DNA from 4 places in the Brotonthovivens ammoniilytica genome. Region 4 is predicted to be linked to each of the others. Evidence: riboswitches for the same ligand, from Rfam matches in the RefSeq annotation. Region 4 holds a riboswitch; each other region holds the start of a gene.
The links. Region 4 has a riboswitch for cobalamin ahead of OCV88_RS09745 (homing endonuclease associated repeat-containing protein). Riboswitches for the same ligand answer to the same signal wherever they lie in the genome.
Positions count from the first base shown of each region.

Region 1 (6,134 bases), on a different contig from region 4:
TTAATTATGTAGATATTTTGAAGAGGGAAGACATTCAGGATGAAAAAATCAGAAGCTATATAGAGATTCTGGACCGGAAATCCCAGAGATTAAAACATCTTACAGAGGATTTGGTAGAGGCTTCAAAAATCAGCTCAGGAAATATTAATCTGAATATTGATGAAATTAATCTGAAACAGCTGCTAAAACAGACAAACGGTGAATTTGAAGAGAAGTTCGCAAGAAAAAATCTGAGTCTTGTATGTACACTTCCGGAAAGCCAGATGCTGATTCGGGCAGATGGAAGAAGAATGTGGCGGGTCATTGAAAACTTATATAATAATGCCGCTAAATATGCGATGCCAAATACAAGAGTCTATGTGGATGGAGAGTTCAAAAATGGAAAGGTAATAGTAACAATAAAGAATATGTCTGAATATCCGCTGAATTTTAGTGCCGAAGAGCTTATGGAACGATTTGTCCGTGGGGATGTATCAAGGAATACAGAAGGAAGCGGTCTGGGACTTGAGATAGCAAGAAACCTGACTGTGATGCAGAAAGGCTCCTTTGATATTTATCTGGATGGAGATCTGTTTAAAGTAACAATTGCTTTTGATGCGGTTTAAAGTGCAGGCAGATTGCCATTAAAGAATGAATGTCTGTATCTGGGGCAGTCTATACAATTTAACAAGGGCGGATTCGACGCAGGCAGATATTGCAAAAAGTTGTCGAATCCGCCTTTTTCCTGTTATAAGAGGGCAGTTTATGCCGAAACTTGCGATGAAAAGAGGATTGAGCACAGGAATATCTATGTTATACTTGTTTTAACAGTAAGTGGACTGTAAAAGGAGGTCAGAAATTGGAAGAAGTACGTTACATGATTTCGGATGCAGCGAACCTGCTTCATGTGGAATCACATGTGTTACGTTATTGGGAAGAAGAATTAGAGCTTGAAATACCAAGAAATGAAATGGGTCACCGTTACTATACAGAAGAGAATATTATTCAATTTGAAAAAATCCGAAAATTAAAAGAGGAGGGATATCAGCTGAAGGCAATAAAAATGCTTGTACATAATACAAATCCTCAGATACCGGACGAGCTTAAGACCACAGAAGTCGTGTCCAAAGCTCAGACGGAAACCGCCTGTGTGCAGACCAAAACAGATCCCGGGATGTCAAAACTGGATCAGTTTCAGCTTTTAATGACCCGGATTGTCAGAGACGCTATTGCAGAAAATAACCATGAACTGGGAAGAGAAGTCAGCACCCAGGTAGGGGATAAAGTAATCAAAGAGATGAATTATCTGATGAGGGAGCGGGAAGAACAGGAAGAAGAACGATTCCGGAAACTGGATGAGGCGATTCGCATCAGACAGAAACGAATGCGGCGGCAGAAAAAGGAGAAGAAGGTTAAATGCCGCAGGGGGGACAAGCCCGGTAAACTTCGTCTTGAACCCCAGGAAAGTACTTTATCCTAGAGGGAAGCGGACAAGTTCTGCCGGAAATGGATTTAGAATAGCAGCATAAAATAATGGACGGTTCAGTATTTGCTGGGCCGTCCATTATTTTATGCTATAGAAAAGTTTTGTGAACTTCTCTGTTTTTAAAGTATAAAAATCCGCAGGTATCTATCGGAGACAGTATAAAAAATAACCATCACTGTCTGACGATAAATACCTGCGGAACAGGTCCCTCAGCCCTGAGGGAAAAGCGGAAGGAACCGCCTTATTTAGTATGTATTATTCAGCTGCAATAGCGCCTACTGGACATCCATCTGCACAAGAACCGCAGTCGATGCAGGAACCAGCATCAATTACATACTGAGAATCTCCTTCTGCAATAGCGCCTACTGGACATGTGCCAGCGCAGGCTCCACAGTTGATACAAGAATCTGAAATTACGTATGCCATCGGTTTTTCCTCCTTTAAAATAAACAATCTTTATCAGCAAGCTTTTAAGCTTAAAGCTTATTCTAATACAAATAGATTGGAAATGCAAGGACTTTGAAATAGAAATTACTGTAGAAAAATAATCAATAAGGAATGGAAAAAATATGGATAATTCAGGAAAAAATATAGATTTTATTGCGGCTTTTTCAGGCCTGTGCTAGAATAAATGAAAATTGAATCAGGCATCCGGTGCCGTTGTCGAAAGAAACATCAAAGACAATAGTTAAAAGGGAAACAGGTGTAAATCCTGTACGATCTCGTCACTGTAAATAGGGAGTGCCAGGCCATGTGTATTACACAGTCACTGATTAATCGGGAAGGCGGCTTGGTATGAGGATCTATAAGTCAGGAAACCTGCCGGCTGCTGGTACGGGAACAGGGGTTCCAGATCACGAGTAATTGGTTGTACCGGATAAAATTCAGAAGTCGTGAAACCTTTTGCCATACCCGCAAAAGGTTTTTGTTTACTTTATAGGATATTTTTTCAGGAGTTTTAGCTGTTGTATGATTCTGGTGATGTGGACGCCATGTTTTCGGACTTCAATTTTTATATTCTCATCATAGACAATGGGATGGACGACAGATTCATTCCAGGATAAGGAGGAAAAAGATGAAGAAGAGAAAACTTATGACAGTGCTTGCCGGAGTGGGGGTGGCAGCTTTTATGCTTGCCGGCTGCGGTGACAAGAAAACAGAACCTGCCAATGCAGATGCTTCAGCGTCAAAGGAGCAGACAAGCGAAGCAGCGCCGGAGCAGGAAGATGAGGAAAATTACAATACAGGAGACGCATCTCTTGACAACACAAGAAATCAGGATGAGATCGGGGAAAAAGAGCTTCTGGTTGTAAGTTTCGGGACAAGCTATAATGACAACCGCCGTCTGACAGTAGGAGCCATTGAAAACAGTCTGGAAGAAAAATTCCAGGATTACTCAGTAAGAAGAGGTTTTACAAGCCAGATTATTATTGATCATGTAAAATCAAGAGATAACGTTGCCATTGATAATGTAAAAGAAGCTCTTGACCGTGCGGTAAACAATAAAGTAAAAACATTAGTTATCCAGCCGACACATTTGATGGATGGTTTGGAATATAATGATGTTGTGGATGAAGTAGCAGGATATACAGATTCCTTTGACCAGATCGCAATCGGCAAACCATTGCTGTCAAGTGATGAAGATTTTAATGCGGTAATCAAAGCCATTACAGAGGATACTAAAGCATATGATGACGGTGAGACTGCAATCTGTTTTATGGGACATGGAACTGAGGCTGAATCTAATCAGGTATATTCCAAAATGCAGACAATGCTGAACGATGCAGGATATAAAAATTATTATGTAGGAACAGTGGAAGCTGCCCCATCTTTGGATGATGTACTTGCATCTGTGAAAAAAGGAAACTATAAACGGGTGGTTCTTCAGCCATTAATGATTGTCGCAGGTGATCATGCCAACAATGATATGGCCGGTGGAGAAGCAGATTCCTGGAAGAGTACATTTGAAAAAGAAGGTTATCAGGTAGAGACCGTACTGAAAGGTCTTGGTGAGCTTCCGGCTGTCCAGGAAATTTTTGCAGAACATGCCCAGGCAGCTATAGACAGTTTGAAAAAATAAAGATATGTAAACGGTGCCCTGTGAAAGCTTCGCAGGGCACTGCACAGTAATAGAGGTAATTATGAAAAGAATAAAAGTATTGATATTGGTATCCGCATTATCGGCAGTTTGGCTGATGGGGGGATGCGGAAATGAAAAAAAAGATACGGCAGGCAGTCTGTCACAGCAGCAGGATGAAGCAAAAGATACAGAAAACAGCCAGGTGGCATCCTCTAAGGACATGGCAAAAAAGCAGGATGTTGGAACCGCAGATATGAAGGCTGTAAAGGCTTCACAGCTAAAAGAGGGAGAATATGAAATCGCGGTAGATTCTAGTTCTTCCATGTTTAAAATTACTTCCTGCACATTAACTGTGAAAGACGGAAAAATGAAAGCAGTAATGACAATGAGTGGAACCGGGTATCTGAAACTGTTTATGGGTACCGGAGAAGAGGCAGTAAATGCGTCGGAGGAAGAATTTATACCATTTAAAGAAAATTCAGAGGGGATTCATTCATTTGAAGTGCCGGTAGAAGCGCTGGACCAGAAGCTTGACTGTGCAGCCTTCAGTAAAAATAAAGAAAAATGGTATGACCGTGAATTGGTTTTCAGGGCGGATTCTCTGCCGACAGAAGCATTTACAGAAGGTGCATTAACCACAGCTGAAAGCCTGAACCTGAAAGATGGCAGCTATACCGGAAATGTTAAGCTGGAAGGCGGTTCCGGCAGAGCCAGTGTAGAATCACCGGCCCAATTGCAGGTAAAAGACGGGAAGGTTACTGCAAAGATCGTATGGAGCAGTTCTAATTATGATTATATGAAGGTTGACGGAGAGAAATTTGAGCAGATTAATACAGAAGGAAATTCTGCCTTTGAAATTCCTGTCAGCTGTTTTGACCGAAAGATTGCCGTTATTGCAGATACAATTGCCATGAGTGAACCTCATGAAATTGATTATACACTTACGTTTGATTCTGAATCATTAAAAAAGGCTGAATAATGAAAAAAATACATATATTTGTTCTGTGTCTGATGGCAGGAATTTTGATATTGTTTTGTGGAGCCTGTGCAAATCAGAATACGGAGCATTCTGACCGGAAGGGCAAAAATGAAGCCTCTTCCATAAGCTTTAGCGAGCTGGAGCTGGACCACAGTCTGCCTTTGCAGTATGCTGCACAATTTTCGGTAGATTATTATACCGGAGGCTATGCTCTGGTTGATATTACAGAGGGCGGCCGGTTTCTTGTAGTGCCGGAGGGAAAACCTGTTCCCGAAGATATGGAAGAAGATATTGTAGTACTTAAGCAGCCCCTGGATCATATTTATCTTGTGGCTACTTCTGCCATGGATTTTTTCAGGGCGCTGGAAGGGATTGACCAAATCACTCTATCAGGTACTGATGCAGACGGCTGGTATATAGATGAGGCAAAGGAGGCCCTTAAAGAGGGCCGCATGGAATATGCGGGAAAGTATAATGCGCCGGATTACGAACTGATCTTGGATAAAAAATGCAGCCTGGCAGTGGAATCAACGATGATCTATCATAATCCTGAGGTAAAAGAAAAGCTGGAGGATTTTGGCATTCCTGTGCTGGTAGAGCGTTCCAGCTATGAAGGGCACCCTCTTGGAAGAATGGAATGGATTAAGCTGTACGCCGTACTATTGGGAAAGGAAGATCTGGCGGAGACTTATTTTAATGAGCAGATTGCCAGTGTGGAGAAAATACTTTCTGAAGAAAACACAGGTAAAACGGCAGCTTTCTTTTATATAAGCTCCAATGGCTACGTGAATGTTAGAAAATCCGGAGATTATGTTTCAAAAATGATCGAACTGGCCGGAGGAAAGTATATCTTTCAGAATCTGGGAGACGGGGAAAACGCCCTTTCTACCATGAATATGCAGATGGAAAAATTCTATGCTGATGCGAAAGATGCAGATTATCTGATCTATAACAGTACAATTGAAGGGGAACTGAAATCTTTGGATGAACTGCTGGATAAAAGTGAGCTTCTTTCGGATTTCAAAGCGGTTAAGAATGGAAATGTCTGGTGTACCGGAAAAAATTTGTTTCAGGAGACCACCGGACTTTCGGATATGATTGTAGATATCCATCGAATGCTGACAGACGACGATCCAGAATTAACAGAGTTAACCTATATGCACCGGCTGAAGTAAGGGGGATGTCAGATGGCAAAAAAAATGCAGATAAGATATACGATATCTTTTATGATATTGGCAGTTTTGCTGCTGCTTTTATTTTTGTGGAACGTAAATTCCGGAAGCACCAGCCTTACAGCGGGAGAAATATTTGGCATTATTCTGAGAAAGGCCGGGGATGAGACTGCCGTGCGGATTATCTGGGATATTCGTCTCCCAAGAGTGCTGGCTGTAATTATTCTTGGCGGGGCCCTGTCCGTTTCGGGATTTCTTTTGCAGACATTTTTTAATAATCCCATTGCAGGACCTTTTGTACTTGGGATTTCCTCAGGAGCCAAGCTTGTTGTATCACTGGTAATGATTTTTCTGCTGAGTAAAGGATTAACTTCCGGGTCCGGGATTATGATACTGGCCGCGTTTGCGGGGGCAATGATTTCTATGGGATTTATACTG
Region 1 covers NZ_JAOQJQ010000002.1:255,660-261,793, forward strand. The annotation lists gene OCV88_RS05685 (sensor histidine kinase) at 1-605, shown strand, start outside; gene OCV88_RS05690 (MerR family transcriptional regulator) at 839-1,459, shown strand; gene OCV88_RS05695 (DUF362 domain-containing protein) at 1,721-1,891, opposite strand; cobalamin riboswitch at 2,101-2,306, shown strand; gene OCV88_RS05700 (sirohydrochlorin cobaltochelatase) at 2,541-3,545, shown strand; gene OCV88_RS05705 (hypothetical protein) at 3,607-4,524, shown strand; gene OCV88_RS05710 (ABC transporter substrate-binding protein) at 4,524-5,699, shown strand; gene OCV88_RS05715 (FecCD family ABC transporter permease) at 5,712-6,134, shown strand, end outside.
Region 1: another riboswitch for cobalamin. It lies ahead of OCV88_RS05700 (sirohydrochlorin cobaltochelatase); the one in region 4 lies ahead of OCV88_RS09745 (homing endonuclease associated repeat-containing protein).

Region 2 (6,134 bases), on a different contig from region 4:
CCATGGCAACAATTTCTGTTGCAGTCCGATGTGCTACTCATCCGGCAAACGGAGAGTCCTTTGGAGATCTGGGAGATGAAGATATGGAAATCGGTATGGGACAGCACGGTGAAGGCGGTGGAGGGCGTCAGCCATTAAAAACGGCCAGAGAAACCATTTCCATTATGGCAGATGCGTTGATAAAAGATATCCCGTTAAAGAGAGGCGATAAGTGTTTTGTAATGATAAATGGAACTGGTGCAACTACACTGATGGAGATGTTTATCCTTTATAAAGACTGTGTTCATTATTTGAAAGAGCAGGGAATAGAAGTTGTTGCGAATATGGTGGGAGAGATTCTGACAGTACAGGAGCAGGCAGGATTTCAGCTGAATATAGCTAAATGGGATGATGAATGTCTGCGGCTCTGGAATACTCCTGTCCATACATTTGCATTATCGAAATAGGCAGGAGGAAATAAAGAAAAATGGCTGATAATATTGGAAATAAACCAAGTAAAGATTATTATCTGGATGTACCAGTGGAAACAGAAGGATTTTTTCTGAAAGGACTTAATAATAATGATTTTGGAATCAAAAATCGTCTGTCCCGTATTTTTAATCCAAAGTCAAAGAATGCAGTGGTGTTGGCTTTTGATCATGGTTATATTATGGGATCTACGGCAGGTCTGGAAAGAATGGATGTGACCATCAAACCTCTGGTACCATATGTGGATGTGCTGATGGGGACCAGAGGGGCGATTCGCTCCAGTTTTTCCCCTGCCATGGATCAGGCGATTTGTTTGCGGGCCACTCATGATGCATCTGTATTATATGATGATATGAGCATTGGAAACGGTGCGGGAGTGGAAATGGAGGATGCAATCAGGATGAATGCTTCGGCAGTAGCTGTCCAGACTTTTATTGGATCGCCGGGAGAGACGGCGTCCCTGGAGACACTGTGCCGATATGTGGATGCAGGAGACCGCTATGGGATGCCGGTGCTGGGTGTGGTTGCGGTAGGAAAGCAGATGGAGCGTAACGCTAAGTTTTTCCTGCTGGCAACAAGGATTCTGGCAGAGCATGGGGCGCATTTTATAAAGACGTATTATTGTGAGGATTTTGAAAAAGTTACAGCTGCGTGTCCGGTGCCTATAATCATTGCGGGAGGTAAAAAGTTACCTGAAGCAGAGGCGTTGAGTATGGCATATCGTGCAATTAGTCAGGGCGCCCATGGAGTAGATATGGGAAGAAATATTTTTCAAAGCGAGGATCCGGTGGCAATGGCGCAGGCAGTAGGTAAAATTGTCCATGAAGGCTATACAGACCGGGAAGCATATGAATTTTTCCAGGATAGGAAGAGGTCTTTGAAGTAAAAGAAAAATGGAGGGATGAAAGATGGCAGCTATGTATATGCATCTGGGTATTCCGGTGACAGCAAAGAAACCGAATATGATATATAATGAGCAGTTGAAATTTTGGGCAAATACAGATGTGGACAGCTACGATTATAAAATTGAATATCTGAAATTTGAAGAAGGAACGCCCTTTCCGGAGATAATGCATAGAAGTCCTCATGTGGCATATCAGGTAGATAATATGCTTCCTTATCTGGAGGATGCTGACAGAATTATTTTTGAGCCTATGGAACTGGATGGACAGATGAAAATTGCATTTATTATGAAAGATAATACAATTATTGAGCTGGTAGAGATAACAGTGTAGAGAACGCTTAGTCACAATTTTATGTTTTTTCCAAAAAGCTGCCGGACAGAGGTGAGAGCTCTGTCCGGCAGTTGTTATATCAGATATTCGTCGGAAGCTAATTTAGAAAGTGCTTTTGAATCTTTTACAATATAGCCTTTTTCATATTTTTCCAGAATATTGCTCTCTTTTAAATCCTTCAGGGTCCGCTGCAGATGCCGGTAACTGGTGCCCAGCAGTTCTGCTGTTTCAGACAGATTTTCATTGAAGTAGGAATATTCCGTTCCTTCTATATTGATTTTTTTGGAAATAAAGCTTAGATAAGAGCACAGCCTGTTTTCCAGAGGATAGTTCATGTTTAATGCAGCATTGCTTGTAAATACATAAATCTTTTTTGCCAGCAGTGTGCCAATGTGTTTCAGAAAAACAGAATCCTGAAAGAGAAGTTCCTGAGTAAAAGTCAGAGGCAGAGCAATAGCATAAGATTCGTTGACAGCCTGAATAGTAATAAAGGGATTCGTAATGTTAAAAAGCTCCAGATCACCAAAAAAAGAGATTCCGGTAATCAGATTTAAAAGCTGCTGTTTACCGTTTCGAAGTAGAGAGCAGACTTTTACTTTACCGTTGAGAAAGATGTACATATACTGAATGTTGCCCCTTTCAGTAAAGATATATTCGTCTCTGGCAAATTTTGTAACAGTCATATATTTATAATGTTCAGGAAAGTATTCATCAGAAAAATAATCTTTTAACCGGTATTTTTTAATATAGTAATCAAGTTTGTTTTTGTCACTGATAAATTCCATAAAAATTGCCTCCTGATACAAAACGGTACATATAATAGTTTAAGTATTTTTAAATATTATATCATAAATAAAAATTAGATAAAATGACATATGTCATTATTTTCTGATATATAGTCTCTGGTTTTGGGAAAGAAGTCACTCTTTTTATTGACACTATTTTTCCCCGGATGCTATAATGCAGAAGTAATTCAATACAGTTATATACAGGTGCGAGAGCATAAAAGGAAACAGGTGCGAATCCTGTGCAAGGCCGTTACTGTATTTGGGACTGTGGGAGTAGTTGCTCCCACTGTTTCATAAGTCAGATACTTGCCTGTATCATTCAGCGTTATTCTGCGGACACCGGAACTAATGTAATTCAGACGAAATCACTGAACATATATTGCCCCCACAGAAGTGGTGGGCTTTTTTTCTTGATTTTTATTCCGTTTTCCACAGATAACAGCAGCAAAATCAGGAGGGATATTACATGAAAAAGAAACTAGCAGCAATTGTGCTGACCTGCGTGTTAGCAATGAGCACCCTGGCCGGCTGTGGGACAAACGGTCAGGAAAACAAAGGAGAATCCGTATCTTCCGAAACAACAAAGGAGACAAAAGAGGATTCCGGAAAAAAAGAGACTGTCACATTAACAGATAATGTGGGACGAAAAGTAGAGCTGGAATGCCCGGTAGACAGCGCTGCCAGCGTACTTCGATATAATAATGAACTGATCCGTGCCTGCGGGGCTATTGATAAAATTGTTTCTGTAGATTTAAACACTGCGCAGGACAGAGAATATTGGGGCATGTTTGATCCGGACAATGTAATCGGAAAGAGTCAGAGAGAACTGGACTATGAAAAAATAGTTGAACTGAATCCGGAGGTTGTAATTATTCCGGATAATGGGGCATATGAGGAAGCAGAAGAGAAGCTGGAACCCTTCGGGATTAAGGTTTTTGTAATTTCCGGATATGATACAGCAGATTTTAAAAATCAGGTTGAAAATATAGGTAAAATGTTTGGGGTAGAAGAAAAAGCCCAGGAATTTTATGATTATTTTAATGGTAAACTGGAATATATCAAAAAACAGCTGGATGGAGTGGAGAAAAGAAGTCTGTACTTTGAGAGCACCTCTCCTCTTACGACGGTGCTGGCTGGAGATCCAATGTATGATATGATTGAGTATGCAGAAGCAGAGAACATTTTTGCAGTAGATAATGAAAATATCAGTGCCAGTGAAGTAGATCCGGAGGAGGTTATTGCACGGAATCCGGATGTGATCGTGAAACTGGTAACACCTGCAGAAGCCCTGGCAGGAACCGGGCTGTATGAGCCTCCTACAAAAGATGAGTTTAAGGCAGCATATGAAGATATTACAGGCCGTGCGGGCTGGGATGGAATTACAGCAGTAAAGAACGATGATATATACTTCATGACACAGTTCAGCCATGGCGGAGCGGGTAAATTGGTAGGTACCTGCTATATTGCAAAAATGTTGTATCCGGATTTACTGCCGGATCTTGACCCGGATGAAATTTTCAGGGCATGGATGGAAGATTTCCAGGGATTTAAAGATGTAGACGGACATTTCTACAGCGGAAAGGATTTACATTAATAATGAAATATCATGATGGGGAGATTCAGCAGGTCTATAAAAAAAGCCGGAAGATAAAATGTCTAATCATTATCGCTGGTATTGTCCTGATGCTGATTCTGGCTCTGGCTTTTACAACACTTGGGGCTACCGGGGCAGGTATGAAGGAAGTGTTAACTGCTATCTTTCATACAATTGCAAATGGTGGAGAAATTACTGATAATCAGGAAAAAGTCGTAATTTTGCTGCGGCTGCCCCGGGTTGTTATGGCGATTTTGGCCGGGTTTGGTCTTGCTGTTTCAGGGGCGGCCATGCAGGCTGCCACAAGAAATCCGCTGGTGAGTCCCTTCACTATCGGTATTTCCAATGCAGCGGCATTTGGGGCCTCCTTATCTATTGTATTCGGCGTTGGCTTCTTTTCAGGAAGCCAGGCCGGTACTGTGTTTAATGCCTTTTTGTGGGCAGTTGGATGTATGGCGCTGGTATATCTGATTTCCATTAAAGTGGGAATGAGTCCGGCGTCTATTGTTCTGACAGGCATTGCTTTGAATTATTTTTTCAGTGCCTGTACTTCTACTATTGAGTTTTTTGCAAATGAGCATAAACTGGCAGAAGTGGTTCAATGGGCATTTGGAAGTTTAAACGGCAGTCAGTGGAGTGAAGTAATGGTTGTTCTGGTGGTAGTTGCAGTCTGCTGTATTGCTATCTATATATTTGCTCCGGCGTTGAATATTATTGCCAGCGGTGATGATGAAGTGGCAAAGTCTTTGGGGATTCATCCGGAGAGAGTCCGAATGGAAGTGTGCATTCTTGCGGTTTTATCAACCGCAGCGGTTATTAGCTTTACCGGTGTTATCGGGTTTGTGGGACTGGCGGGGCCTCATATTGCCAGAATGATAATTGGCAGTGACCACAGATTTCTGCTGCCTTTTTCGGCAATTATTGGAGCGCTCCTGATGCTGGCTGCTGATACAATAGGAAGGTTGATTTTGGCCCCGGTGATTATGCCTGTTGGTATAGTAATTTCCTTCCTGGGAGTACCGATTTTTATTAATTTAATTCTGACCCAGAGAAAGGGGAGTATGTAGTGAGTCTTGAAGTTCAACAGCTGTCTTTTCGATACGGAAAGAGAAATATATTTGAGAAGATTACATTTTCCCTTGAAGAGGGCAATATGCTTGCGCTTCTTGGTCCAAATGGCACTGGTAAAACGACACTTTTAAAGTCGCTGTGCGGTATTTTAAGACCTTATGAGGGAGAGAGCCGGCTGATGGGCAGTAATCTTCTGAAAATGGACATTAAAAAGAGGGCCAAACTGGTTGCCTATGTACCCCAGAATACAAATAATACATTCCCAATGCGGGTAATTGACGCGGTGCTGATGGGACGAAAACCCTTTCAGCGGTTTGGGGTCACAAAGGAAGACGAACAAAAAGCTTTTGAGATTCTAAGGAAAATGGAATTAGAGGACTTCGCTTTTAAGAATATTAACGAGATGAGCGGCGGAGAACGGCAGCGGGTATTTATTGCAAGGGCATTGTGCCAGGAGCCGGAGCTTTTACTGCTAGACGAGCCTACAAGCAGTATGGATCTTAAAAACCAGTTGAGAACCATGGCCCTTGTAAGAAAACTTGTAGATGAACAGAAGCTTTCTGTTATTGTTTCTATACATGATATTAATCTGTCAGCAATGTATTGTGATAAATTTCTGATGCTCCATCAGGGCAGCATATTTGCCTGTGGCAGCGATGAAGAAGTGCTTAAAAAAGAGCATATAGAAAGTGTTTACGGGGTGGCGGTGGCCATGGAAGTGATGGAAGATATCCGGCATATGGTATTAAAGAAGATATAGGTCTTATGAATTACTGTATTTTTATATTATTAGGTATTGGTGGCATGGAAATGTGATTTGCACGACGATACGTACTCATGGGAAGTGAAAGCGTGCCGCAGGTGCTGCAGGGGATAGGGGATATGAAAAGCAAAAAAACGGGACGGATTCAAAAGAATCGGTCCCGTTTTTTCATAGAACATTGATTATCTTACATCTTTGTCAATTGGTTTTACTTT
Region 2 covers NZ_JAOQJQ010000002.1:140,939-147,072, forward strand. The annotation lists gene OCV88_RS05095 (dihydroxyacetone kinase subunit DhaK) at 1-446, shown strand, start outside; gene lsrF (3-hydroxy-5-phosphonooxypentane-2,4-dione thiolase) at 467-1,354, shown strand; gene OCV88_RS05105 (hypothetical protein) at 1,377-1,703, shown strand; gene OCV88_RS05110 (cyclic nucleotide-binding domain-containing protein) at 1,778-2,488, opposite strand; cobalamin riboswitch at 2,677-2,819, shown strand; gene OCV88_RS05115 (ABC transporter substrate-binding protein) at 2,958-4,085, shown strand; gene OCV88_RS05120 (FecCD family ABC transporter permease) at 4,088-5,152, shown strand; gene OCV88_RS05125 (ABC transporter ATP-binding protein) at 5,152-5,916, shown strand; gene OCV88_RS05130 (hypothetical protein) at 6,102-6,134, opposite strand, start outside.
Region 2: another riboswitch for cobalamin. It lies ahead of OCV88_RS05115 (ABC transporter substrate-binding protein); the one in region 4 lies ahead of OCV88_RS09745 (homing endonuclease associated repeat-containing protein).

Region 3 (6,134 bases), on a different contig from region 4:
TATAAACAATGGCTGCTGGCGTATCCGGCTGATATCCGCCTTCTATCAGACGTCTGCTTAGCTCCTCCAGCATACCGGTACTTAAAAATACAACCATAGTAGCCTGATGAGCGGCAAAGCTCTCAATACTTTCCTTCGCCGGTACAGGGGTTCTTCCGGCCATTCTTGTAATGATAACACTCTGAGATACGTCAGGCAGCGTATACTCCAGATTCAGAGCCGATGCCGCTCCGCAAAAAGAGCTCACCCCCGGACAGTAATCGTATGCAATCTGTTTTTCATCCAGTACATCCATCTGTTCCCGGATAGCTCCGTAAAGACTTGGATCCCCGGTGTGAAGGCGAACTGTCATCTTCTGATTCTGTTCCGCAGTTATCATTACCTCCAGCACTTCTTCCAGCGTCATTTTCGCGCTGTTATAAATTTCTGCTCCCGGCTTTGCGTACTCAAGCAGCTGCGGATTTACTAATGAACCTGCATAGATAATAATATCTGCTTCCTCCAGATATTTTTTTCCTCTGACTGTAATCAGGTCCGGCGCCCCGGAACCTGCTCCCACAAAATGTATCATGATTTCTCCTTTACAATAATCAATGAATAATAGCCTGCATCCTCTGGAATCGCATCCGCACCGTAATAAACCTTTTCTCCCGGCATCCCGCAGTTTTCAATCATCACCACTTGTGCATCCTGCTGCTGCAGCACTTTTTTTACCTGCTCTATCTTTTTTCCGGCTTTCATCAAAACCTTAGTTCCCGGAAGTTTAAGGGCCTCCTCTATCTGATAAGAAGCCGGTATCACATGAAGCTGCTGCGCTTTTTCCACAAGGCCGATATTTAACCGGGCCGCAGCCGCGCAAAAGGATGTAATCCCGCTGATAATTTCTGTTTCATATCCTGCCGCCTGCACCTTTTTATGGATATACAGATAGGTAGAATATACCGACGGGTCCCCAAGAGTTAAAAACACCACCTGTTTTCCTTCATCCAAAAACGCTCTGACAGCATTTGCTCCCCTCTCATGATTTTCCTCCAGCTTTACCGGATCCTTTGTCATGGGCATACTTACCGGCAGCAGCACTTTACCGGCCAGCTCCGGATAAATCTGCTCTACAATCTGATATGCCACGGAATCTTTTGGTTCCTCTCCCGGAACAGCTACTACATCACTGTCTCTGACCGCCTCAAGGGCTTTGATGGTCAGCAGCTTTGGGTCCCCTGGTCCTACACCGATTCCTGTTAATTTTCCTCTCATTTTCTGTGTTCCTTTCGCTGTTGTTCTATACACTGTAATAACTCCAGCACATTTTTTGTATCTGCAAGCCGTCCCTCCACATTGGAGAAAATAATGGCTGCGGTCTTTATATCTCCTCTGGTTCTGTGGTCCATATAAAATTGAATCTTTTCCGCCGTGATTTCCATTGTCTCTTTTAGACACCCGGCTGCCTTTAAGATCTGCACAGCTTCTTCTGTGGTAACCGAATCCAGAATATTCTGTATCACTTTCCCTTGGGCCCCTGCCCGGAAAGCCTGGGCTGCCAGCAGCTCTGCCCGGCAGTCTGCATTTCGGGAATGTGTATTCATAATACCGCCGGATACTTTTACAAATTTCCCAATATGGGCGATAAATAAAATTCCCTGTATTCCCAGCTCCGCCGCCATATCCAGCGTTTCTCCCAGATAATTGCTGCACTTCATGGAAAAAGTCAGATCAATATCCATCTCCTGCTGTGAAAACACCTGTCCGTAATTTCCCGGTGTGATGACAAGATACTGAGCACCTGCCTCTGCCAGCATCTTCATCTCCAGCCGGATACTGGCAATGAGAGCATCCTCGCTCATAGGAACTACAATCCCGCTTGTCCCCAGAATGGAAATCCCTCCGGTAATGCCAAGCCTCGGATTAAACGTCCGTTTCGCAATCTGTTCTCCCTCTGGCACAGAAATTATAATATTCAACCCCTTTTGATAATTATATTCCCGGCAGATCTGCCGGACTTCATTTAAAATCATCTTTCCCGGCACCGGATTGATAGCCGCTTCCCCGATTTTTTGCGAAAGCCCCGCCTTTGTTACTCTGCCAACTCCAATCCCGCCGTCTAACGAAATACCTTCCGATTCTTCCGTCAGTGAGACCTGTGCATAAATAAGGATTCCATCCGTAACATCCGGATCATCCCCGCCATCTTTTCTTACTGCGCAGCTGACTCTCCCGGGCCTTTGCTGAATATCCTCAATCAATAGTCTCAGCAAAATTCCCTTGGGGGTCTGTATCGCCGCCTCTTCCACTGTCTCCCCGGAAAGCAGCATCTTTGCCGCCGCCTTGGCAGCAGCTGCTGCACAGGTACCGGTAGTATACCCATACCGGAGTTTTTTTCCGTCTTTTAAAATGAAATACTCTTCAATTCCGGTCTTATGCTTCATATATAAATCCCCCAAAAAAAACCGCTGTCTTCCGACAACGGTTTTCTTTTCCCGATTATATGACACTTCGGTTGCCGCAAAATGTCAACAAAATGTAACACGGTATCTGACTTTTACAGTAACGGACTTGTATGGGAATTTCACCCATTTCCCTGCTTTTACACTCTGTTTTTCATTATAATTTAATTGCAATTTGGTGTCAACGAAGCTGGTTTCTTATTACAAAAAAGCCAAAAAAAGTACCAAAAATGCAAAATATTGGCGCAGCCGCCTAATTTATTGTGTCAGTTCTTCCATAACCTGCTTTACTGTTGTAATCTTGGCTGCCTGAAAGGCATCTGCCCCGCAGAAAATCAAGCCTTCCTCCAGCTCCCCTTTCACGGCATGAATCAGCGCTTCTGTAATACAGTAAGGCGCTTTTGCCGGATTACAGGCTCCCATACAGCGATAGCATCTCTGTACGGGGCGAAGCCCTTTTTTAACCTGGTCCAGAAAATGATTGAAAATTGCACGTCCCGGCATCCCTACCGGGCTTTTAATAATACAGATATCCTCTTTCTGACAGTTTATGTATGCTTCTTTATATAACGGATGTGCATCGCACTCCTTAGTAGTCACAAATTTTGTAGCTGCCTGAATGGCATCTGCCCCAAGCTCCAGATGATGCTTTAAATCAGAAGCAGTATTCACGCCTCCCCCCACAATCACCGGGATATATATCTGATTAGCCTCTCCAAGCTCTCTTATATACTGTATAATTCTGCACTCTTCTGCTTCAAATTCTTCATCGCTGATATCCTCAAGCTGCTCCGGCAGAAATCCCAGATGGCCTCCTGCTTTAGGCCCCTCGATCACCACTGCATCCGGCAGCCTCTGGTAACGCTTCTGCCACATCTTTATCAATACCTGGGCTGATCTTAAAGAAGATACTACAGGGATAATCGCCACATCAAAATCCTTCACATATTCCGGAAGCTTTACCGGCAGTCCCGCTCCCGAAACAATAAAGTCCACGCCGCATTCCGCTGCCTTTCTAACCTGTGCTTCATACTCCTTTGTAACAGTCATAATATTAATGCCGATTACTCCTGTGGGAGCAATTTTTCTTGCAGTCTGAATCTCTTTTTCAATAGCTCTTAAGTTCGCAGCTTCCGCATTTGTATAAAAATCCGGTTCCCGAAATCCTATCTGGGCAGCTGATATGGTCCCCGCACCACCTTCTTTTGCCACATTCCCTGCAAGGGTTCCAAGAGATACTCCAATCCCCATCCCTCCTTGTACTACAGGATATTTTAAAGACTTCTTCCCAATCACTACTTCTTTATATTGACTCATTCACCGTTTCTCCTCATTACGAAAGGCTGCCCTTATGGATGGACAGCCTTTCCAAATCTATAAGTGTTTTTATGAATAGATTATACGAAAGAAGATTTTCTATGTCAATAAATACTATACTTTATCCTGATACTCATATTCAAAAGCCGCCTGATCAGAACCAAAGGCGAAAAGCGTCCTGTCCTCCTCCTGAAACCGGTAAAATGCATGACAGGATGCGCTTTCATGAATCACCCGTGTCATGGCGCCGCCCTTTGGCGCATACAGCGGATGCGACTTTTTCTCCACAAGTCTCGCCGTCAGTGTGTATTTCCCCTGGCGGATTACTATGGTTCCCCAGCCGATTTTCTCCACTTTTGCTCCCAGATACGTTGCCAGCCGATACTCCATTCCCCGCCAGTGAATCACACTGATAATTCCTGTAAATCCAAAAGGCCCCATAGGAATCTTTGCAACAGACAGCATTAGTGAGCCTTCCCGGAAGGTACACTGTGTCCAGGCATATTCTTTTGGAAAAGACCGGCCGCAGTCTCCTTCAATATAACCGCTGCCATTTTCAAACTGATAACTTTTCCCGTTTATTTTAAGCTTTCCATTTACCACATGATTCATACTGCGCACACGGTGTCTGCACTCCATAAAGGGCACCATACAAAAAGGCCCCATAATATCATAGCGAATAGGAGAAAGCTCTCCAAACCGGAGTCTGCCTACAGCATCCAGTTCCTCCGTATGAATATTCAGCCGGATTCCCTTTTCCAGAAAAAGATTATCACCAATTGCCATGGGAAGATCTGTTCTGCTTCCCCGAAGCTCCCGCTCAAAAAAAGGAACATTCCATGCGCCGTCATCTGTTATCAGCTGTATAGAACAGCTTCGCTTTCCATTTGTTATATGAAAGGCCGGTATTACTGCAATGGTATCCTGTCCTGCCTGACACTTAAAATACCATCCGCTGAAATAATTATTCATGTGCAATTCCCTCCTGTGCCGGATTTGATATTAAATTCCCCTGATAGTCAAACCTAGAACCATGACACGGACAATCCCAGCTTTTTTCATCGGGATTCCACTCCAGCTGACATCCCATATGAGGACACCGGATATCCACCGCGTAAACATTTCCTTCTTTGTCTTTGTATACACCGGCCTTTTCTCCGTCCAGCTCTACAATTCCTCCGTGGTCTGCCTCAAGCTCTTTTACAGTCTCATCCGGAATCTGAAAAATCCTTCTTACCAGTCCTTTCACAGCCTGTCCGCCTTCACCGGCCATTTCCGGAATATTTTCCATGGAAAAACGGCCCGGATCAAAAACTTCTGCATAGGGATTCTCCTTTCCAAGTATCAAATCCCTTAAAAGCAGTGCAGATACCATAGAATGTGTCATCCCCCATTTTCCAAACCCGGTGGCTACATACCAGTCCGGTTTCCCTGCCGCATACTGACCGATATAGGGAACATGATCCCCTGTCATACAATCCTGGGCAGACCAGCAGGCCGCCTCCCTGCTTTCAGGAAACCATTCCTTTGCCCTCATCTTCAAAGCATGATACCGGCCGCCCTCTGTATTTTCTCCGGTCCGGTGGTTTTCACCTCCCACAAATAACAGTTGTTTATAATTACGAAAAGAATATGGATGTTCTCCCTGGCCAATGGCCATCCCGTTTATATGGCCCGCCTGTTCAAGCGCAATAACATAAGAACGCTCCTGATGCATTTTTGCAAAATACATTCCAGGAAAATTTATAAATGGAAAGTGGCATGCGAATATAATCTGGTCAGCTCTCACAGAGCCCTCATCCGTTTTAACTACATGATCTTCTACCTCTTTTGCCATGGAGTTTTCATAAATGGTAAGAGACTCTGAAATCTCCTTTATAAATTTCAGAGGATGAAACTGTGCCTGATGTGAAAATCGCACTGCCGCCTGAAATGGCACCGGAAGTTTCAAATCTGTTATCAGCTGAGCTGGAAGCCCCAGATTCTCTGCCGCCAAAGCCTCCTGCTCCATATCTTTCCTGCTTTCAGAATATATATAGGCATCCTGTTCTTCAAAATCACAGCTTATCTTCTGCTCCTCAATGAGACGTTTGTACTCAGCAACAGCCTCTTCATTTGCCTGCCCGTATAATCTGGCCCGTTCCTCTCCCAGACTGTCTGTCAGTTCCCGGTAAATCATGCCGTGCAAAGATGTAATTTTCGCAGTTGTGTTTCTGGTCTGTCCGCTGGCAATACGGGCTGCTTCCAGTACAACAACCTTTTTCCCTGCTTTTTGAAGATAATAAGCCGTAAGAATCCCGGCCATCCCCGCGCCAATTACCGCTATTTCTGTTTGTATATCTCTCTTTAATGACTCCCTCTTACTGATACTGCAAG
Region 3 covers NZ_JAOQJQ010000006.1:142,590-148,723, forward strand. The annotation lists gene cobM (precorrin-4 C(11)-methyltransferase) at 1-571, opposite strand, end outside; gene cobI (precorrin-2 C(20)-methyltransferase) at 568-1,254, opposite strand; gene cbiD (cobalt-precorrin-5B (C(1))-methyltransferase CbiD) at 1,251-2,423, opposite strand; adenosylcobalamin-variant (AdoCbl-variant) riboswitch at 2,516-2,587, opposite strand; gene OCV88_RS13670 (NAD(P)H-dependent flavin oxidoreductase) at 2,700-3,758, opposite strand; gene OCV88_RS13675 (tocopherol cyclase family protein) at 3,873-4,730, opposite strand; gene OCV88_RS13680 (FAD-dependent oxidoreductase) at 4,723-6,134, opposite strand, start outside.
Region 3: another riboswitch for cobalamin. It lies ahead of cbiD (cobalt-precorrin-5B (C(1))-methyltransferase CbiD); the one in region 4 lies ahead of OCV88_RS09745 (homing endonuclease associated repeat-containing protein).

Region 4 (6,134 bases):
TTTTTTCTTCCGGAAGATTCGCTAAAAACTCTTCCATATGAATCCGTCCTTCCCGGATTGTCAGCGGAGTATTTTCCCTGATATGTTCCAGTGGTTCAAACATACGCATAACCGCCGGCAGGCCAAAAAACATGGGATGCGGTTCTGACTTGCCGTCACCGGATAAAATATGTCCGATTCTTCCCGGTGTATCAAAAGCCGCAATTTCTCCGGAATCCATAACCATCACCCGGTCCGCCATAGGAAATACTTCTTCCAGACGATGCTCGGATATAATCACAGTTGTCCCAAGATCCCGGTTGATTTTATATACTGTCTGAAGAAAATCCGAGGCTGCTATTGGGTCCAGCTGAGAAGCCGGTTCATCCAGAATCAGTATCTGAGGCTGCATGGCCATAACAGATGCCAGATTCAACAGCTGCTTCTGGCCTCCGGAAAGCTGGCTGACATCTTTTCGGAACCAGGTCTGTATTCCAAAATAGCTTGTCATCTCAGCCACTCTGCGTTTTATTACTTTTACCGGCAGTCCAAGACTCTCCAGACCAAATGCCAGTTCATGCCAGACCTTATCTGTTACCAGCTGATGATCGGGATTCTGCTGTACAAAACCGATCTCGGAAGCACTTCTTCTGTCATCCAGCTGTTCAATGGCAATTCCTTCATACAAAATTTCCCCGCTCCGCTGGCCATACGGCATCAGATTTTTCTTCAGATGACGCAGCAGCGTACTCTTCCCACAGCCGGATTTTCCGCAGACAACAATAAATTCAGAGGGCTTTACCTGAAAAGACACCTGTTTCAACGCCGGCTTCTCTGCCAGCGGATATTGAAATGTCACATTTTTGAAATTGATTTTTTCCATTTATACTCTCCTGCTAAATCAATGATAAGAGGCAGTATCAGTAGCAGCAGAAATGCTGTAAAAACTGCCGGATGGGGTATCTTCCATATCAGCTTCGGATAGAATGCCATGGTAGTCTCTCCAAGGGCTCCTCCGGCAATGACCACTCCTCCGGCAGCGACCATATAAACCAGCATTCTGATATCCCGCCCGGTCATTTTAAACAAATGAAAGCTGCTTCTTCCACGCAGTCCATATCCTCTGGCAGACATAGAATCCGCACTTTCAATAGATGCTTCTAAAGACCACGCAATTAAAATAGATACCTCTTTTGCCAGCTGCCGTACTCTGGCTGTCAGTCCCTTTTGTCCGCCTCTTCCCATACATTTTTGTCCCATGGAAATCTCTTCATATCTGTTTTTCAACAACGGAACAAACCTGAAAATCATAGAGATTACCAGACCAATCACAGGTATAAATTTCCCAAACAGAAAAATCAGCTTATCCGATGACATCAGAGCCTGAAAACTCTCAAACCAGATCATCACCGAAATCAGCATTACGGAAGCACTGAGACCATAAACAAATGCTTCCAGAGTAATCCGGTTTCGATTGATATAAAATAAAACCGTTTCTCCATTATGGGTAAAAAAGGTATTGATTGCCGTCATCAGCACAACAATGGTCAGCAGCATAATCAGATTCTTTTTTATCACTTTTCTGCCACGCATTAAAACGGCATACAACCACGCAAAGAAAAACGTGGCACATAAAAAGAACGGTGACATTGAAAACATCGTAATCCCTATCACCAATATGTAATAACATGCTGTGACTGCAGGATGATAACATCCAAATTCACAGTTCTCTCCCAATTCATTCTCAAACATTACCGCTATATAACTCCCAATCTTTTAAATTCTCAGCTGATACAATACATTTCCCCAGGAGCCGCAGGCATCCTGCAGACGTTTTCTAACCGGCTCCGGCACCTGATTTTTTTCAGGCATTTTTCCGTCTTTGGCTGCTTTCTTTTTCAATGCTTCCAGATCTGCTCTGGCTGGCTCATCCATATTTAAAACCCGGTAATAGCAATTGCGAAGATTACGGCTGTGCCTTGATTTATTTTGATTTTGCCGATAATCCAGGTAACATTTGTCAAAAGGCTTCATTCTTACCACCGGTTCCAATCCAATCTGATACAACACATTCCTCCAGGAACCGCAGCGCTCCAGAAGCCTTCGTTTTACATCTTCATCTATTTCATGATGCATAGGGGCCCGTCCCAGCCTGCGGGATATACCGCTGAGTTTGTGAAGAAGCGTCCATTCCTCCTGATTCAAATCCGGTATTGAATACACCGTTTTCTCACTGTATCTGACTGATGGAATGCCTGCATCCAACAGCGCCTTCCCCCAGGAATCATAATATTTTTTTATTTTCTCTGTTAATTTTGGACATTGATGAGGATGTGGAAGATAACCGTTAACCTCTGCCATATTTTTTAATTCTTCCAGAATTTCCTTCCTCTCTTGTTCTTCTGTCTGTGCCTGTGACAGTGTTTTTCCTCCTTTTCCAGCTCCTTTGGATAACCCTGCCCGCTCCAGCGCATAGGGCCATTTCTGAAATCTTTTTTTGATATATTCACGGAATACCCATAAAACTTCCTTCTGCGAAGGAGAATGATTTAGTTTTTCAGCTATTTTTCTCAGGATAAATAACAATTCTTCATCCCGGAATGCCTGATATAAAAACTTTCCTGTTTTAGAACTCAGGGAAAAATAACGCCAGGAAACGGACTTTTTATTCTTTTTTTCCTCTTCATTCCTTTCCGTTTCACCGGCGCAGCTCACTACTAATCCGGCAAATTTCCTTTTTAATAACCCCTGATCTTTTTCTGTTAGTACCATATTGTCCTCTTAACTTAGTACAGGAAAACGGACTGTGATATATATCACAGTCCGTTTTCCTGTACTAAAATATACTCTATTTATGGCAATTTTGATTCACCGCCAGCATGCCATATGTTATATGCAGGTCTCCTGGCTTGCGGTTCAAGCGCTTTATCTTACCTTCCCAAAAATTCAGTGGCTGACTATTATCGTCACAGACAAAACTTACCGCTTACAGTGGCGGGACCGCGCAGGACTTGAACCTGCTTCCCTCTTAGCTGCTTTCATGAAGCAGAACATATAACAACTTATTTTCTTATTAGTTCCTCTTATCTTCCTAATTTTCAATGATTTTTTCAATTTCAAGACGTAAGTTACTGATTTTTATTATAATATTTTGCAACTTGCAAGTCAAAGTTTTTGTACTTTTTTTATGCCACAGCCCAAAACCGCCAAAGAAAATACTTTTTCAACAAATTTTTTTACAAATTGTGCTTGCTATACCCCTGCACTTTATATCTTAGAAAAAGCAGCCGCCCTAACCTTCTGAAAAGTTAAGACGGCTGCCACAAATCAACAATCCGATTCCCTATGTCATCTTTTGTAAATCTTTTTTATGTTATTTTGTATTCTTTTTTCTTTGTGTCAACACAAGAATTCCAACACCTGCAATTCCCGCTGCACCAAACCAGAGAACTATATGTTGTGCGTCACCTGTCTTTACAACATCTGTGGTATCTTCCTGCTGCTCTTTATCCGGAGCTTTATTCTGATCCTGATCAGTTCCGTCCGGTTTTTGATCAGTTGGACTTTCCGGATTTTCCGGTTTCTGTGGTTTTTCAGGTTTCTCTGTTTCTTCCGGATTCTGCGGTTTTTCAGGTTTCTCTGTTTCTTCCGGATTCTGCGGTTTTTCAGGCTTTTCTGGTTTCTCCGCTTCCTCCTGTAGCTTCGCATATGTTTCTTCTGCCGCTGTCAGCACTTCGTAGTTTTTCACCAGCGCCTTCTGATCTTCACTAAGCTGATCGTATGCTTCTCTGGCTGACTGAATTGCTTCCTTGCTCTCAAGGGTTACTGTCCCGATTTCTGCAATCGCCTTTTCCACTGCCTGTGCTGCTTTTTGATCTGCTTCTGCTTTTTCTGCTTCCTCCTGCAGCTTCGCATATGTTTCTTCCGCCGCTGTCAGCACTTCGTAGTTTTTCACCAGCGCTTTCTGATCTTCGCTGAGCTGATCGTATGCTTCTCTGGCTGCCTGGATTGCCTCTTTGCTCTCAAGGGTTACGGTTCCAATTTCTGCGATTGCATCTTCCACTGCCCGCGCTGCTTTTTGATCTGCTTCTTCTTTTTCTGCTTCCTCCTGCAGCTTCGCATATGTTTCTTCTGCTGCTGTCAGCACTTCGTAATTTTCTACCAGTGCTTTCTGATCTTCGCTGAGCTGATCATATGCTTCTCTGGCTGCCTGGATTGCCTCTTTGCTCTCAAGGGTTACGGTTCCGATTTCTGCGATTGCATCAGAAACTTTCTTAGCATAATCTTCATCTGTCATTGCTGTTACCTTTACGGTAAACATTTTGGTTGCTCCCTCGTAAGAAGCTGTAATGGTCCAGGTTCCCGGTGTATTGACAAATCCGGAGAACGTTACCTGATCTGCAGGAATTTCTTTAGAAGTTCCGTCACTCATATGAGCAATTACCTTGATTCCTTCTGAGGTAAATTCTTCGCCCTCTTTATATTCGGCTTTATAATCTGTTACTTCCAAAGATGAAATATAAACAGTGATCTCCTTTTCAAATACCGGATATTTGGTACCCTGTCCCCAGTTTTTACTGCTTCCCTCACCTGCATTTAAAGCATCTGTGATTGTTCCATCAGAAAATTCTTCTGCAGATGCGGCTTTCGCCAGCTTATGGGCATCCTTTCCAAGAGGATCGTCATCACGGCAGTAACTCTCTGTCATAGTATATACAGCATCTTCTCTTTCAATTTTCTGACTTGTATCAATGCTTTCTACCTGTCCGATTCCTTTATCCGTTCCACAGGTATCCACATAATAATTATTGGAAATAATATTATAGCGGTCCAGAGATTTCATAAAACCGATAATACCGCCGGTTACATCACCTTTCAGTGTTCCGTAAAAATGATTATTGCGGATATATCCGATTCCATTTGCCCAGCACTGTTTTGATACAGGTTCTCCGCCAAGAATACCTCCAACATAGGTGGCGCCGGTAATATCAGCTGATACAAAACAGTTTTCTATGCTGACACACGGGGTATTCGGCGCAGAACTGGAAGTATAACCGGAGCCATAGATTCCTCCCACATAATTTCCGCTTGCCTCTATCTTACCCTGGAAAGAACTGTTTAGAACCCGGCTGGTTCCCATTGCTTCACCTTTTGCTCCAGCAATACCGCCTACATAATTTTTACCATAAACTTCTGCATAACTGTGGCAGTTATTAATTGTTCCCGTGTTATTTCCTGTAAAAGAGCCTATTTTTACCTGCTCTTTGTCATATCCAATTACAACACCTTTTTCTATGGTAGAATTACTGATATTTACAATATTTGCGGCTGATGCATATCCGCCATAAAATCCTGCCTTTAATGTTTTTGTTCCAGCTTTCAGCGTTACCCGGTCTATGGTCGCAGTTACTCCGCCGGAAGCAAGCCAGTCACTGTAATTTCCTGACGGGCCGTAATCTACATAATATTTCGCAATTACACCGTAACCTTCAATCTGCTCACCATAAATATTCAGATTTTTAATAACGGCGCCGCGAACATAACCAAATAATGTCTGTCCGCCTTTTTCAACTGTTAACGTGCAGTTATTTCCATCGAAAATACCTGCAAACGGCTTCAGATTTTTTCCGCTTCCTGTTGTAGTTCCGGTTCCTATTGGTTCCCAGTCAGCTGGAATCGTAATATCTTTCATCATTTTAAAATGACTTCCGGAAAGATCAATTCCCTTTTCATTGACAATTGTCTGTATCAATTTCAGATCATCAAGATCATTCAGCTGATATGGATCCGTTTCTGTTCCTTTACCGTCCCAGAGTTCTTCATCTACCATCTGATCTAATGTCTTAAAGGAAACTTTAGCAACTGTAGATTCACCGGTTATGGCATAGGTCTTTCCATTAAAACTGTTTACCGTATTTGTGGCAACACATTTATAATATTTAACCGCCGGAACATCTGAGCTCTCCGGCTTATAGCTTACAGCTGTACTTTTATAGGTCTCAGCCTCTCCAACAGGTGTAAACTTCACACCATCTGTACTTTCGAACCACTGGTAGGTCTGTGTGGAATTCTGATGTGTGGACCCATAGCGGATCGCGGAAGAAAATGGTATTGTTGCCGCACCTGTCAGATATTCTTTATCTGCAAACTCAGAT
Region 4 covers NZ_JAOQJQ010000003.1:385,393-391,526, reverse strand. The annotation lists gene OCV88_RS09755 (ABC transporter ATP-binding protein) at 1-862, opposite strand, end outside; gene OCV88_RS09750 (energy-coupling factor transporter transmembrane component T) at 835-1,731, opposite strand; gene OCV88_RS09745 (homing endonuclease associated repeat-containing protein) at 1,756-2,751, opposite strand; cobalamin riboswitch at 2,857-3,050, opposite strand; gene OCV88_RS09740 (bacterial Ig-like domain-containing protein) at 3,353-6,134, opposite strand, start outside.